DNA from 2 places in the Mucilaginibacter sp. FW306-07-L genome. Region 1 is predicted to be linked to the other one. Evidence: riboswitches for the same ligand, from Rfam matches in the RefSeq annotation. Region 1 holds a riboswitch; the other holds the start of a gene.
What was found. Region 1 has a riboswitch for cobalamin ahead of metE (5-methyltetrahydropteroyltriglutamate--homocysteine S-methyltransferase). Riboswitches for the same ligand answer to the same signal wherever they lie in the genome.
Positions count from the first base shown of each region.

Region 1 (7,588 bases):
GCGGTATACTTAAAACGCTGCCTGGCTTTTTTTACCGCCCAAAGCCTTAAAGCTATATTATTGTGCATCCCTTCCCAATCAGGCGTATGCGCTATCTGCCCGTTACCGGCTTGCTCCCATTGCTTTTTAAAGGCACCGTCAAAATCATCGAAATTATCAGAATTTTTTACGGTCGATAAAAATTCATCAAACTCCTCCCGGGTACATGAGTTGTTCATGTACTTTTCGAAGAGTTCTGATTTTCGCTGCCTTTCGTCCATTAATAACTGATTGATACCCTAAAGACACGGCAAATCAGCAATCAGACTAATGTTTTGCAAAATAAAATTCCAATTCAATGAAAAAAGAAGATTGATAGATAGAAATATTGCTTAAAAACCTACTGCCAGGCGAATAAACAACTAATGATAACAATGAAAGTAGGATTAACGCCGTTTTTAGTAAGATAGGTGTTAATGAAGCTTAAGGCAGCCATTAAATGGTTTTTAACGGTGTATTTTGACAAGTTGAGCTGCGCGGCTATTTCATCATAACTCATACCATCCTCCTTACATAGTTTGTACACTAACTGGCGCTGTGGTGACAGTTTGCTTACCGCTTTTGAGATCAGCCCCCGGCACTCGGATACAGCCAGGCGCGCCTCGGTATTGTTATCATTAACTACTGCCACACGCATTAATTCATTCACCAGCTTAACATCGCTGGCTGTTTTGCGTAGATAATTTAAGGAGTAGTTGCGGGTGATGGTATAAATATATCCGCCCAGATTTTTAACATCCTGCAGCGCCTCTGCATTGGTCCAAAGTTTTATAAATATCTCCTGGGTAATTTCTTCGGCCGCGTATTCAGACTTTGCTATAGCGTAAACCTGGCTATAAACCTGCTGTTTATAGCGCTCAAAAACTTCTTCAAAGGTTAAATTCTGGTGGCGGTTTAATTTGAACCCTCTCATTTGGTAGTAGTTTACTATTACATGATTTTGGACTTCCTAATATAATTAAAAAGCAAGCACAACAAAATTAAAATTGCTTAAATGTTATTTTATCGTTAAATAAATTTGCAAAAAGTGGTTTATACCATAGTAAGTGCCTTTTTTGAGGTACTTGATTAATTATGAATATCTATCAGGAAAGATTTTATTTTTACTATTACATTTTAGCCTTTACTCATGCTCAGCAATTTTCCCTTTTACATTTGCCTGGTTGTTGTTATTCTGTTATTGATTATGCTTGCCAACCGCATCAGGATAGCCTACCCGGTTTTGCTGGTACTGGCAGGCTTGCTTATCAGCTTCGCGCCGGGCATACCTGAAATTCACATCGAATCAGAACTCATATTTATTATATTTTTACCCCCTTTGCTATATGATGCCGCCTGGCAAATTTCGTGGAAGGAGCTTTGGCACTGGCGGCGGGTTATCAGCAGCTTTGCCTTTATTATTGTGTTTTTTACGGCATTGGCTGTTGCACTCACCGCTAACTATTTTATACCAGGCTTTTCGCTTGCCCTCGGGTTTTTGTTAGGCGGAATTGTTTCGCCTCCGGACGCGGTTAGCGCGGGCGCGATACTTAAATTTGTACAGGTGCCCAAGCGTATCTCATCCATATTGGAAGGTGAAAGTTTGCTTAACGATGCATCATCACTTATTATATTCCGTTTCGCGCTTATCGCGGTGGGCACGGGTCAGTTTATCTGGCACGAGGCAGCCCTTTCATTTGTATGGATGATGTTGGGCGGTGTAGGCAGCGGCCTTATTATCGGTTACATCATCATGAAGATGCATAAGTTTTTGCCTACCGATGCCAATATGGATATCATCCTGACCATTGTTACCCCTTATGCCATGTACATAACTGCCGAAGAAATTGGCGGCTCGGGTGTACTGGCCGTAGTGGCGGGGGGCTTATTGCTATCCAATAAACGATTGCTATTTCTCAGCAGCCGATCAAGGTTGCGCAATGTAAACGTATGGGAGAGCCTGAGCTTTATTTTAAACGGCCTGGTATTTATGCTTATCGGGCTTGACCTGCCGCAGATCACGGCCGAACTGGGCAAAACCAGTATATCCAGCGCGGTAGGGTACGGATTGAACATTACACTGGTGCTGGTGATTACGCGCATCATGTCCAGCTTTGGGGCGGTATTATTTACCCTGATAGCCCGAAACTACATTACCGTAGCTGATGCCCGCAACCCCGGCACCAAAGGGCCATTGGTTATTGGCTGGGCAGGCATGCGAGGTGTGGTATCATTAGCGGCGGCGCTATCTATCCCCACCCATTTAAGTAGTAATGGGGCAGCGTTTCCGCAACGTAACCTGATATTGTTCATCACCTTTGTAGTTATACTTACTACCCTGCTGGTACAGGGCCTAACCTTACCGGTGCTCATTAACAAATTAAAACTCACCGACCCTGACTATGAGCTTAGCGATGAAGAGATGTACATCAACCTGCGCAAGCAGCTTAACCATGTAGCGGTGCAATATGTTGAAAGTAACTACCCGGCCGAGGTTAACCGGCATCCGGCATTACAGCAAATGGCGCAAAAATGGCGGGCAAACTCTAACGACCAGGATACGGGCACCATTGACCAACAATTTAAAACGGTATACCGTGAGGTACTTGAGCACCAGCGCCGGTGGCTTACACAAACGAACCACGACAGTGATACCATAAGTGAGGATGTGGTTAGAAAGCAACTGCTGTTTTTAGACCTTGAAGAGGAGAAGATAAACTACCTGTAGCGGTTATTTTACCACACCGCCATCAACCATGCTTATTTTGCTTATTTTAGCCCCTGCAAGTTCTTTACTTATCTTCATCAAACCGGTACGGGTTTTACAAACGCTAAATTAATAGGGAACCGTGTGAAAATCACGGGCTGTCGCGCAACTGTAAGTAACGCTAAAGGTTTTTGCCAACTATGCTCACTGTTTATAATGAATGGGAAGAGCGGCAAAAATGTTACAAGCCAGGAGACCTGCCTGTTACCGAATTGACAATGCTTTCGCGATTTTGAAGCAAATTGGTCAGGTATGGTGTACATGTTATGCAGCCCCAACGATAAAGGTATGGGCATGCCGTGTATTGCCCTGCCCTATCATTTCCCTTCATCTTCACGAATGCTTTGCGAAGCTGGCTAAAGCACTTTTAACAGATTTTATTAATTAATTTTTTAAAAGACATGCTAACGCAAAACTTAGGTTACCCGCGTATTGGTAACCGCCGTCAACTTAAAAAAGCCTGCGAAAATTATTGGGCAGCAAAAATTGGCATTAACGAATTAAACCAGGCCGCAACAACCATCAGGGAAGAAAACTGGCAAACACAACTGGATGCCGGCATGGATCTGATCCCCTGTAATGATTTTAGCCTTTATGACCAGGTATTGGATATGAGCCTGCTGTTAGGCGTAATACCCGAGCGCTTTACACCCGTACTTACCGAGGTGAAAACCAATACCGAAACCGACCTGTATTTCGCTATGGCGCGCGGCTACCAGCAAAACGGACTGGACATTACCGCGCTGGAAATGACCAAGTGGTTTGATACCAATTACCATTACCTGGTGCCCGAGTTTACACAGGCGCAGGAATTCCGGGTTTTCTCTGAAAAAATATTTGCCGAGTATCAGCAGGCCAGGCAATTTTGCGGCAGTAAGGCTAAACCTGTATTGATAGGCCCGGTAACTTACCTGCTGTTGGGTAAAGAAAAAGGCAGCCGCTTTGAGCGTATCGACCTGATAAAAAAACTGGTGCCGGTTTATGTTGACATTATTAACCGCCTTGAACAGCAGGGTGCGGAGTGGATACAGATTGATGAGCCTGTACTGGCGCTTGGTCTTACCCAAAAAGAAAAAGAAGCTGTTGAGTATGCCTATAAATGGATAAGCAATCGCGTTAGCGGGGTAAATATTTTAGTAGCCACCTATTTTGATGCCTTGCTTGACAATACCTCGCTTGCTGTAAACCTGCCGGTTGCCGCCCTGCATATCGACCTGGTACGTGCGCCGCAACAACTGGATGCCGTATTAGCACAACTGCCTGAAGGCCTCAAGCTATCAATAGGCGTGGTTGATGGCCGCAACATCTGGAAGAATGATTATAAAGCATCGCTCGAACTGATAGAGAAAGCTGCAGCGGCTATTGGTGCGGGCCGCGTTATGATAGCGCCATCATGCTCGCTGTTGCATAGCCCGGTTGACCTCGACCTGGAAACTGAACTCGATTACGGTCTTAAAAACTGGATGAGTTTTGCCAGGCAGAAGCTGAATGAGGTTAAGGAGCTTAAAGCCATAGCTACAGGTAATGATGATCAGCGATATTTGCAAGCCAACCAGCAATCTATCGAGGCGCGCCGCTCATCAACAAGGGTACATAAACCGGCTGTTAAACAACGCGTTGCCGAACTTACCGAAGCCGACGACAAGCGCTTAAGCGCCTTTGCCAACAGGCAGCAAATACAGCAGCAGCGTTTTAAATTACCGGCCTTCCCTACAACTACCATTGGCTCCTTTCCGCAAACGGAGGACATACGCCAGTTGCGTGCTAAATTTAAAAAGCGCGAGCTAAGTGCCGCCGATTATGAGCAAGCCCTTGAAAAAGCCACTATTGATGCCATACGCTGGCAGGAAGAAATAGGTATTGACGTACTGGTGCACGGCGAGTTTGAGCGTAACGATATGGTAGAATATTTTGGCGAACAGTTAGATGGTTTTGCCTTTACCAAAAACGGCTGGGTACAAAGCTATGGCAGCCGCTGTGTTAAGCCACCGGTAATTTATGGCGATGTTAGCCGCCCGGCGGATATGACCGTTAGGTGGAGCCGCTTTGCCGCCGCGCAAACCAACAAGCTGATGAAGGGCATGCTTACCGGGCCGGTAACCATACTCCAATGGTCATTTGTGCGGGATGACCAGCCGCGCGAGGTGACCACCAACCAGATAGCCCTGGCCATACGGGATGAAGTAGTCGCGCTTGAACAAAACGGCATCGGTATAATTCAAATTGATGAACCTGCCATCCGCGAGGGCTTGCCATTGCGCAAGGCTAACCGTGCCGCTTACCTTGATTGGGCGGTGAAAGCCTTCCGTATATCAGCCAGCGGCGTTAACGATGAAACGCAGATACACACGCACATGTGCTACAGCGAGTTTAATGATATTATTGAACACATAGCCGCTATGGATGCCGATGTGATCACCATTGAAACATCGCGCTCGCAAATGGAACTGCTGGAGGCTTTCGCCAACTTTAAATACCCTAATGAAATTGGCCCGGGTGTTTATGATATTCACTCGCCGCGTGTACCTGCTACTGCCGAAATGGTAGCCCTGCTTGAAAAAGCGGCCGAACTACTGCCTGCACGCAACCTATGGGTAAACCCGGATTGCGGCCTCAAAACCCGTAAATGGCCCGAAACTAAAACGGCTTTACAAAACATGGTAGCTGCCGCGCATGAAGCCAGGCAAAAAGTTGCCGCCGAAACAACCGCTTAATAATTAACGGGCAGGATCATTCTCCTGCCCGTTTTTGTTTTTAAGTATTCACTAATAACCATCATATAGCGCTGTGCCTGAGCAACACACTGGGTATGGTATTGATTTTGCTTTTTATCAATCATCGCAAGTAACGGTTAATTAATACTCAATATTTAATGCCTGCATAAAGCCTGTTTATAAGCTGTTTATTCAGAAGAGCTTAGCAACAGGTTTTTGATTTGGACTTTATAACATGGGGTGTTGGGTAATATTTTCCCTGTTTTGGGCAAAATATTCTTGTACGTTATTTCGATCCCTGATTAAAAAGAAAATTGATTACCCATTAGTAAGCTCAAATGAATAAAATTTTAGCTTTTATTTTTGCTTTGTGCGTTAGCATAAGTATGCCCGCGCTTGCTTATTGCCAAACCGATACGCATACCGAGGCCGCCGAAGAAGAGGGTGAGGTATTCCTCGATATTCAACCTAAAATTAAGAATGCCATATTTAATGATCCGGCTGATATAGCTTACAACATTAAGGTTAAGAGCACTTACAAGGAAGTTCAGGAAGGTAAAGTAAGCTACGAACTTAAAACCGATTACGGCAAGCATGTTTTTACTGATTCAGTTAAAGTTAAGATAGGCCCCGGCGGCAGCAAAAAGCTCAGCTTTAAAATCCCGGCTAAAACGCCCGGCTTTTATGAGCTGAGTTTTCGTTTCAATCTTTCGTTATATGATGATACTGTACGCCGTGTTTTTGGTGTAAAGCCAGATCAGATCGTGGCGGAGAATAACCGCCCGGCGGATTTTGTATCGTTCTGGCAAAAAACCCTCGATTCGCTGAGTAAGGTTGCACCTAAATACCGCGTGTTGGAGCGCAAGGATTTATCGACCCCCAAGATCACCGTTTATTTAGTGGAGATGCGTTCATGGAATAATGCCCTTATCCGTGGCTGGCTCACCATTCCTAAAAATCGCCCTAAAAAATTGCCTGTGCGCTACCGTGTACCCGGCTACCTGGTTGCCATGGAGCCCAGCATGATGGAGGACGACTTTGCGGTATTCTCTATAAACGTGCGCGGCAATGGTAACAGTAAGGAAGCTATCAATACCAAGGGTATACAGTATAACCTTTACAATATTGGCGACCGTAATAATTATGTATACCGTGCCGTATATATGGATTGCCTGCGTGGGGTTGATTTTATTGCCTCGCACCCGGATATGGGGCTGGATACCTCACGTATATCTATTGACGGCGGCAGCCAGGGTGGTGCTTTGGCCGTAATTACCGCCGCGCTGGATAAGCGTATAAAACTGGTTACTACCGAGGTGCCGTTGTACAGCGATATCCATAACGCCGTACGCATATCAAAAGCCATGCACCCTAATGTGCAAACCCCGGTTTGGTACATGAACAATTATGTAAGTCAAAAAACCGGCTTTACCGAACAGCGCCTGTTTAAAACCTGGGATTATTTTGATCCGCTGAACTTTGCAGGCATGGTGCGCTGCCCGGTGCTGATGGGTATTGGCTTGCTGGATGAGCTATGCCCGCCAAGCTGCAGCATTGCCATGTATAACCGGCTGGCTACACAAAAAAAGGAATTATGGATAACGCCGGATAAAGGCCACGAGGTTGATGGTAATTACTATCGCTTTCAATACCAGTGGCTGCGCGAATATTTTTTACTGCCTTAATAACCTGAACCGGAATGAAAATTAAGATACAGCTACTTTTAAGTGCATTGCTTATAACCTTGATGCAGGCTATCCCGGCTAAGGCCGGCTGGCCAGTGGGCAAAAGGCATTATGTAATATCAACCACCATATCGTTCTACAAGGCCGATAAGGGCTGGAACAACGCGGGCAAGCTCGAAAATATTGATGGCAGTTTCCAGGCGCAATCGCTGGGCGTGTATGCGGCTTACGGTTTAAGCCGTGAGTTAGACCTGATTGCTACGCTGCCTGCATCATACCAAACCACTACCAACCAATTCGGTGCCTTTCACCAAAGCGGGGCGGGCGACCTGCAACTGGGTTTGAGTGGTGTACTTAAACACTTTAATTACTCGAATTACATTACACTTTATGTAGGCGGCGTT
Region 1 covers NZ_JBYSXI010000003.1:996,569-1,004,156, reverse strand. The annotation lists gene AC3WJC_RS19625 (FecR family protein) at 1-260, opposite strand, end outside; gene AC3WJC_RS19620 (RNA polymerase sigma factor) at 380-952, opposite strand; gene AC3WJC_RS19615 (Na+/H+ antiporter) at 1,169-2,746, shown strand; cobalamin riboswitch at 2,819-3,004, shown strand; gene metE (5-methyltetrahydropteroyltriglutamate--homocysteine S-methyltransferase) at 3,187-5,499, shown strand; gene AC3WJC_RS19605 (acetylxylan esterase) at 5,886-7,184, shown strand; gene AC3WJC_RS19600 (hypothetical protein) at 7,199-7,588, shown strand, end outside.

Region 2 (7,588 bases), on a different contig from region 1:
CCATAAAGTAAAGCTTCAATTTGCGGAATCAGCGTTTCGTATTGTTCCTGCTTGGTTCCCTGTTCTGTAATTTTTAAATCCTCAGCCATAAGGCAAATGTAAATAAGCTTGTGGTAAAGTAAAATAAGCCGATTATCATATTTATAAAGTTTAATTTAGCCACGATGATTGTAAGTATTACCATTGTTAGATACAAAAAAGCCTTTATGCCCCTGGCTTTGTTTGCCATGGCCATACACCGCTTACCCTTAATGCTGCAACAGGGCTGTACTTTCTGGAAGTTATTAGGTACGGGCCGTAACGGTACATTTGACCTTACACCCGATTGGCGGCAATGGGGATTGCTGGCTGCATGGAATAACCCTCATGATTTTGAACGTTTCCGAAAAAAATCCTTTATTGCAGGCTGGTGGCGGCGTTTTTGCAGCGAAAGCTGGACGGTGGTATGTGAACCCTTGCAAAGTCACGGCAAATGGGATGGCAAAGACCCCTTTAGAAGCAGTATTCCTGTAAAAGAGTATAACGGGCCGGTCGTCGTGTTAACAAGGGCTACAATACGCCTTAATCAGCTTAAAAGTTTTTGGGCTAATGTTGATGGCGTAGCTAAGCTGATGAAAGACGCGTCTGGTTATATTACTTCTGTTGGCGTAGGCGAAGCACCGGTTTACCGCCAGGCCACTATCTCTTTTTGGCAAAGTGAAGAACTAATGAAAGCCTTTGCCTATAAAAGTAAAGAACACGCCGAAGTGATCAAGAAAACGAGAATGGAGAACTGGTACAGCGAGGAGCTGTTCGCACGCTTTAGGCCGGTTGCCAGTTACGGTACAATTAATGGCATTAACCCTTTAAAAGATTTATTATAATATGAGAATTATCGCGGAATTACCTCATCCTGAGTTTAAAATATCCATTCTTAATATGAACAACAAGTTCATTGTAAAAATGGAGCAGGGCAGTTTAGAACAGAGTTACAAGATACCCGAAATGGATTTGACCGATGGTGTTAACAGTGTTTTTGAAGTGCTTGATGAGGAGTTTTTAAACAAAGTTGCCGCCCGGTTTTTAGAAATGCGCACTGATTTTAAGGATGCATATTTCAGATATAATTATTAAAGTAATAGTTTTTATGTTAAATGTATCTCATTGAATATAAATTATTAATGAATTTAAAAATATCAAAGCCAAATTTTATTTGGCACTCTTTAATAGCTTATCTACAACCCCTACTAATCCTGTTGATGCCTTCTCTGCAATAGGTATTACATTACGGATGTGCACATCGGGTAATTTAGGATCGATGATATATTTGACTACATCATGCTTAACGTAATTTACTAAGCCTGCTGCCGGGTAAACTGCGAGGGATGTGCCAACCAAAATAAATATATCGGCTTGTGCACAAAGTTTGGCAGCGGGACCGATCATCGGTACATCTTCTCCAAACCATACTACATGCGCGCGTAGTTGCGAACCCAATTCGCACTTCTCTCCCATTTTTATTTCCCAACCATTTATGGGATAGGTAAGATCAGGGTTAAGGCTGCTTTGCGATTTGGTAATGATGCCATGCAAATGCATCACATTAGTTGACCCGGCACGCTCATGCAGGTCATCAATATTTTGAGTAATGATGGAAACCTTATACTTCTCCTCTAAAGCGGCAAGCGCGTAATGCGCGGCGTTAGGTTTAGCTTCTAAAACAGATTTTCGGCGCATGTTATAAAACTCCTGTACCAGTTCTGGGTTACGCCGCCAGGCTTGCGGTGTGGCCACATCCTCAATGTTATGCCCTTCCCATAGTCCATCACTATCTCTAAAGGTTTTAAGGCCGCTTTCGGCGCTTATTCCTGCCCCGGTTAATACTACAATATGTTTCATCATCTCAAATATAAATAAACAAAAAAAGCGGCCCTTAAATGGAACCGCTTGTAAATTATTATTGCTACAATTTACATGGCAAGCTCGTGCCTGCCGCGTAAAATGGTGTATTTGTTTTTCGCTAATTCAAAGCCGCCGTAAAGCAATAATCCGAAAATAACATCACTCATAACCATGTTACGCAAAAATGGTAAGGCACTGGTTAATGAAGTTATGTAACCGCTTATATCATGCGTGTAAAAAGTACCGTAAAGAAAAGGCAGGTCTGTAATCAGCCAAAATATTAATGCCGAAGCTACAGAGCCGGCCAATACATTGAGCACATTCACTTTTTTGATAAATGAGCCGATGAAAACGGTTAACGCAAAGCACAAATAAGTTACCACATCAAACCATGAAAACAGCGTAACATGCCTGGTATAGAGGTAATTAATGCCAATATTACTTATAAACAACACCAGCAAAGGTACCAGGTACGATTTCCATTTATCGTTAAAATAAGTACCGGCAAAAAGGGCCACCGCGCCAATGGGTGTAAAATTACTTAACTCCTGAAAGTTGTAGGTAACAAAACGCATGGCAATAGCGCCAATTATCATTAATATAAGTACCGTGTTACGGGTGTTCATGTTTATTTTCGGCATTGTAATTATTTATATGCGAAATTAGCGATAATATAGCAATTAGTATACTGCAATGTTAGTTGCTTGTGAACACTATTTTGCCTGGTATCAATCCTGTTGTTACACTGTCCTTGCGTACACCGTTGGTGCCGAAAATATATAGCTTACCGTTTGAAGAGTAATCTTTAGCATCAGCAATATAAACCTCGTTGTTTATAGGGTTAACTGCAAGGGCATAAGGAGCGCCCAAAGTGGTATTATCAGTTACAAAGCTAGGATTAACAATCGCGTCAGTAGCGGTGTTATAAACCTGGATCTTGCCTGAACCTGAAATTATATAAGCTGAATTGCCTGATACAGTAATCGGGCTTCCATAACCTACATCAGCCGTTTGGCTTGATTTTACTACATCGGTAGCACTGTTTATGATAGTAAGCGCCGGTAAAATTTTGTCGTAATCACCGTTCGAAATAACGTAAATATCACCCCCTGCATCAGCAGCGAGGCTAACCGGGTTAGCGGGCACCTCAATTTTTTTGAGCTCCGTGTTTGTATTCAGATTAATAACCGAAACCGTTTTGTCCGGATTGCCAAAATCAAGTCCGCCGGAATTAGCTACGTAAAGTTTACCATTGGCGATAGCCATTTGCTCAGGATTGCGCCCAACATTAATGAATTTTTCAATTTCAAGGCTGGCTGTATCCAGTACGGCTACCGTGTTATCATAAGAAGTGATGTATGCTTTGTTTTTGTAAAAGGCCACATACCTCGGCTGGCGATTTACGCTGCCGTTTTTTATGTCGATATGTTTGATCAGCTTGCCTGTTTTAGGGTTGATGATTTCCAGCGTGCTTGATATGTTAACAGTAATATACATCTTTGATCCGTAAATAGCGGCATCATTAGCTATTGAGCCGATGTTTGTGCCGTTAACCGCTGAAAATACATCCGCGATGGCTTTCCGGGTATCGGTATTATAAAAGGTTAATGAAGCATTACTTGCCGACGGGGAGCCTTGATTTACAACGAACACACCATTGCCTAACATAGGTGTTTGATCTATAGGTTCGTCATCCTTACTACATGATGCAATAAGTAATGACAGTGCGGATAAAAGTAATAAGTAGCTGTGTTTAAATGATTTCATATTGATATATTAAATTGTTAATTGAAAGGTTAAACGTAGGGATCGCGATGGCATGGGGTAGCTATTAACGATCACATAGTTGCTGTTAAACAGGTTGTTTACTTCGGCAGCAGTATGTATGCTTTTGCCATACAAACTAAAATCATAAGTAACCGAAGCATCGCCAACCTGGTAGCCTGCCACATAATAAGCCGGTATGTTATTGCTTAAATAGTATCTCGGTGATGACAGGATGTGGTTATAAAATATGCCGAAGCCATGATGCTTTACACTAGCGTTCAGGGCAAGTGTATGCCGCGGCGTGTATGGTATCTGTTCACGGTAAAACGAATCATTTACGTTACTTACATCAATAGCTCTTTGGTAAGTATAAGCCGCAGAGAATGATCCAGCCCATCCGTATACCGGCGTAAAGGTCGATTTTAAATTCAGGTCAAGCCCGCGCATATCTACCTTGCCTATATTACGCACACTGATAATTTCGGCGGAGCGGCCCGGAAAAGTGAATAGCTTGTTTTTAATGTTGTAATAATAACCATCGGCACTAACTGATAGATGTTCCAGAAAGCCGTCGAAATTCTTTGAATACACGGCACCAAAATCATACTGCCTCGCCTGCTCGGGTTGAAGATTGCGTGGCTGCACAGCGTAATAATATTGTTCGGATAGGTTTGGATAGCGGTACAGGTTCTTATAAAATGCCCGTAGCGTTAACGCGTCATTTTTAAGCACCCTATAGTTAACTACAATTGTCGGACTAAATGCTGATCTGGATTTGGCAGCGGCCGCCGTCTGCGTATCATCATTAAGATAAGTATTGAGCAAGCTGCCCTGCAACGTAAATCTGCCCGCGCTAAAATTACTGGCGAGTACATTGTATAACGATAGCCGCTTAGGAAATGCGTATTGGTAAACATCAATATCCATATCAACCAGCGATATATCTGACGCGTAGGATACTTCCCAGTTTTTTAAAGGCTTGTATGATAGCGCTGCCGATTGGTACAACTCACGCTGGGTATAATGTTCGTTTGCGCCGCCGTTATTGTTTAAAAAGTAGGCATCGGTGTAATGCTGATAATTATGCGATGCCTTAGTGCTTAACAGCAAGTGCAAACTGTTTTTCCATAAGCGCTCATAAGCGGCTTGGATAAAGGCATCCTGGTTTACCAAATGCTGATCCTGGTAAACGGCATTCAAAATTACGGGACCGGGTAAGCCACGGCTGGTATTGGTATAATTAAAATGGAGGCGAAATTTGCTGCTGTCGCTATTGCTGTAATAAATACCGCCATCAATTTGTTGTGCTGCCACAGTACTGTTAACACGCCTGCCAATGGTATCGCGCCCGCCAAAATTACTTTTAAAGCGATAGTTTCCATTAGCATTCTGGGTATAGCCATTTAAAACAAACGACCAGCTATCGCTTAAACGTTGCTGCCATTGCAGGTATGGGTTTACCAAGCCGAAGCTGCCTGTACGGATACCGGTGATAATTTTATAAGGTTTTGATGCGCTTAACTGAGGTCGTGTTGTTACCAACGATATTATAGCAGAGTTGGTGTATGAGCGTGCTGGTAAGCAAATCTCTAAAGGCTGAGCTATGTATAACGCAATTTGCTGCAGATTGAGTAGATTAAACCTGCCCAGGTCTATCTGCCCTGTTTGCGCGTCATTCAGCATAATACCATCGTACAAAACGCTGGTATAGTTAGCCCCCATCCCTCTTACCGATACGGTTTTCAGGCCGCCGATGCCGCCATAATCACGTACATTAACGCCCGAAAAATTGCGAACCGCATCAGCTACGCTAAAGGCGCTGTATTTTGAAAAATCAGATGAGCTGACAATCTGCACCGGCAGTGTTGCAGGTACCAAAGTTGTGGTATGGCCTTGTATGTTAACTTGGTTCAGTTTGGTAGTTGTATCTGTTTGCCCTGTAGCGGTTAAGCAAAACAAGCTGAATATGCAGGCCATTGTTACCGCTTTAACTGAGCGGTTGTATTTTAAAACAGATAGTATGTTGATCAGCATTTGGGCTACACAGTATATTGCAGGGGAATGCGACGGATGAATACACCACCGTACAGCGGTATACCATTCAAGCTCCAATCCCCGAAAGCTTTGAATAATTATTACTTATGGCAGGTCTTCTGACTTACTCCCCTCTTGCCCCGGCCTTCCCACAGTTAAACTACAGTGGCATTTGATGGGGCTTTGGTTACAGAGCTTACAGCTGCGGGACAGTTGCGGAGTTGCACCGCATTCCCTTTTAATTTGTGAAGCAACAGATGATGCAACACAAAACCAAAAGCGCACAAATGTACAATAAATAGCCGCATGTTTAAGCGGTAATATACATTAGTGCCATTCATGTTTTTTAATTTAAACAAAACTCATTTTCTTACAGGTTGTTATAGAGTTATCTACTTAAAAAACAAACAGCTATGTCAAACACAGCATTACAATTAGCTAATCGCTATAAAGGCCCGGTCCTTGAGGAAGAGCCTATAAATTTAACCTGGCCCGAGCGTTATATCTCAATTGCTACAGGCGTAAAATTGGGTATATCAGGATTTAAAAATTTATTTAAAAGCCCTTTTTCAAGTATCATAAAGCTTGGGGCGGGTGGTTACTTACTTACACGAGGGGTTACCGGCCATTGTGAGCTATATACCCGCATAGGCAAAACTACTACTGATGATGTGGTGAACGTTAACATACGCTCGTCATTTGTGGTTGATAAACCACGTGTACAGGTGTATGAGTTTTGGAGGCAACTGGATAACCTGCCTTTATTTATGAAGCATTTGGAAAGTGTGCAGATACTGGATAACAACCGCTCGCACTGGGAGTTAAAATTACCGGCCAATGTAGCTAAAGTAAGCTGGGATGCTGAGATAGTAAAGGATGAACCCGGCTACATGATCGGCTGGAACTCGTTACCCGGATCAATTATTGATAATGCCGGCAAGGTACGTTTTAGAGATGCCGAGAACGGCGGAACGCTGATTGATGTAGTAATTACTTATCAGCCACCAGCAGGAGGATTCGGCGCTGCTATCGCACACGTCATAAATCCTGTATTTAAAAATATGGTTAATGCAGATGTGCAAAACTTTAAGCAATACATGGATATTGACAACGATACTCGCGAGATATCTTCAAAAGATGATTTCGTTGTATTATCATAGTAAAAAAACACATTAGTAAAAAGTCAAACTGTTATTTACGGTTTGACCTTTTTTATATTAAATTAAAAGCGCGTGCGTATTCAGTAAACTCAAAGCTGCTTGAGATGTTGAGTTTTTGCTTAATGTTACGCCGGTGTGTTTGTACGGTTTCTGCGGAGATAAAAAGCTCTTCAGCTATTTCAGGTGAGCTTTTGCCTTTGGCTACTAATTTCAGGATACTTACCTCCCGTTTACTTAATGATGAAAAGCGCTCCGCATGCTTCTTCAGAAACTGATTTTCCTGTAATAAACGTTCGGCTTTGGGCTCCACTTCCTTCATGTTTTCAATTGGTAGCGCTATGGTTATGGTGAGCAAAGGCTTGCCATCATCATCGCGCATAAATATACCTGTTGATGTAATATGCCAGGTCCACTCATTCTTTTGCGCGAACTTTACCTGCTGAAAATAACTAAAACTTTCATTCAGCTTGTTTTCCTGCAACAGCAATTCCATTTTTGGCAGTAAGCCTTCCATGTATTCCATATTAAAATACTGCGGATAGTAAGCAGTACCCATTTCCTGTAATTCGTTAAGGGTAACACCTAACAAATTCAGGCCTTTGGTACACATGTATACCACTGAAAAGTCGGCAATGTGATGAATAATGGTTACACCCGGCATCATTTCCGCATAAGGTGCAAATTCATTGATCTTATCAATAACAGGTTTGGGCAGCTTCAAATTGGTTGGTGGGCTTAAATTTGCC
Region 2 covers NZ_JBYSXI010000001.1:1,981,786-1,989,373, reverse strand. The annotation lists gene AC3WJC_RS08735 (GAF domain-containing protein) at 1-89, opposite strand, end outside; gene AC3WJC_RS08730 (DUF3291 domain-containing protein) at 165-863, shown strand; gene AC3WJC_RS08725 (hypothetical protein) at 865-1,113, shown strand; gene AC3WJC_RS08720 (SIR2 family NAD-dependent protein deacylase) at 1,189-1,878, opposite strand; gene AC3WJC_RS08715 (DUF6580 family putative transport protein) at 1,950-2,522, opposite strand; gene AC3WJC_RS08710 (DUF5074 domain-containing protein) at 2,578-3,648, opposite strand; gene AC3WJC_RS08705 (TonB-dependent receptor plug domain-containing protein) at 3,658-5,682, opposite strand; cobalamin riboswitch at 5,775-5,975, opposite strand; gene AC3WJC_RS08700 (SRPBCC family protein) at 6,096-6,842, shown strand; gene AC3WJC_RS08695 (helix-turn-helix transcriptional regulator) at 6,895-7,563, opposite strand.
Region 2: linked by a shared signal. The riboswitch ahead of AC3WJC_RS08705 (TonB-dependent receptor plug domain-containing protein) and the one ahead of metE (5-methyltetrahydropteroyltriglutamate--homocysteine S-methyltransferase) in region 1 are both predicted to bind cobalamin.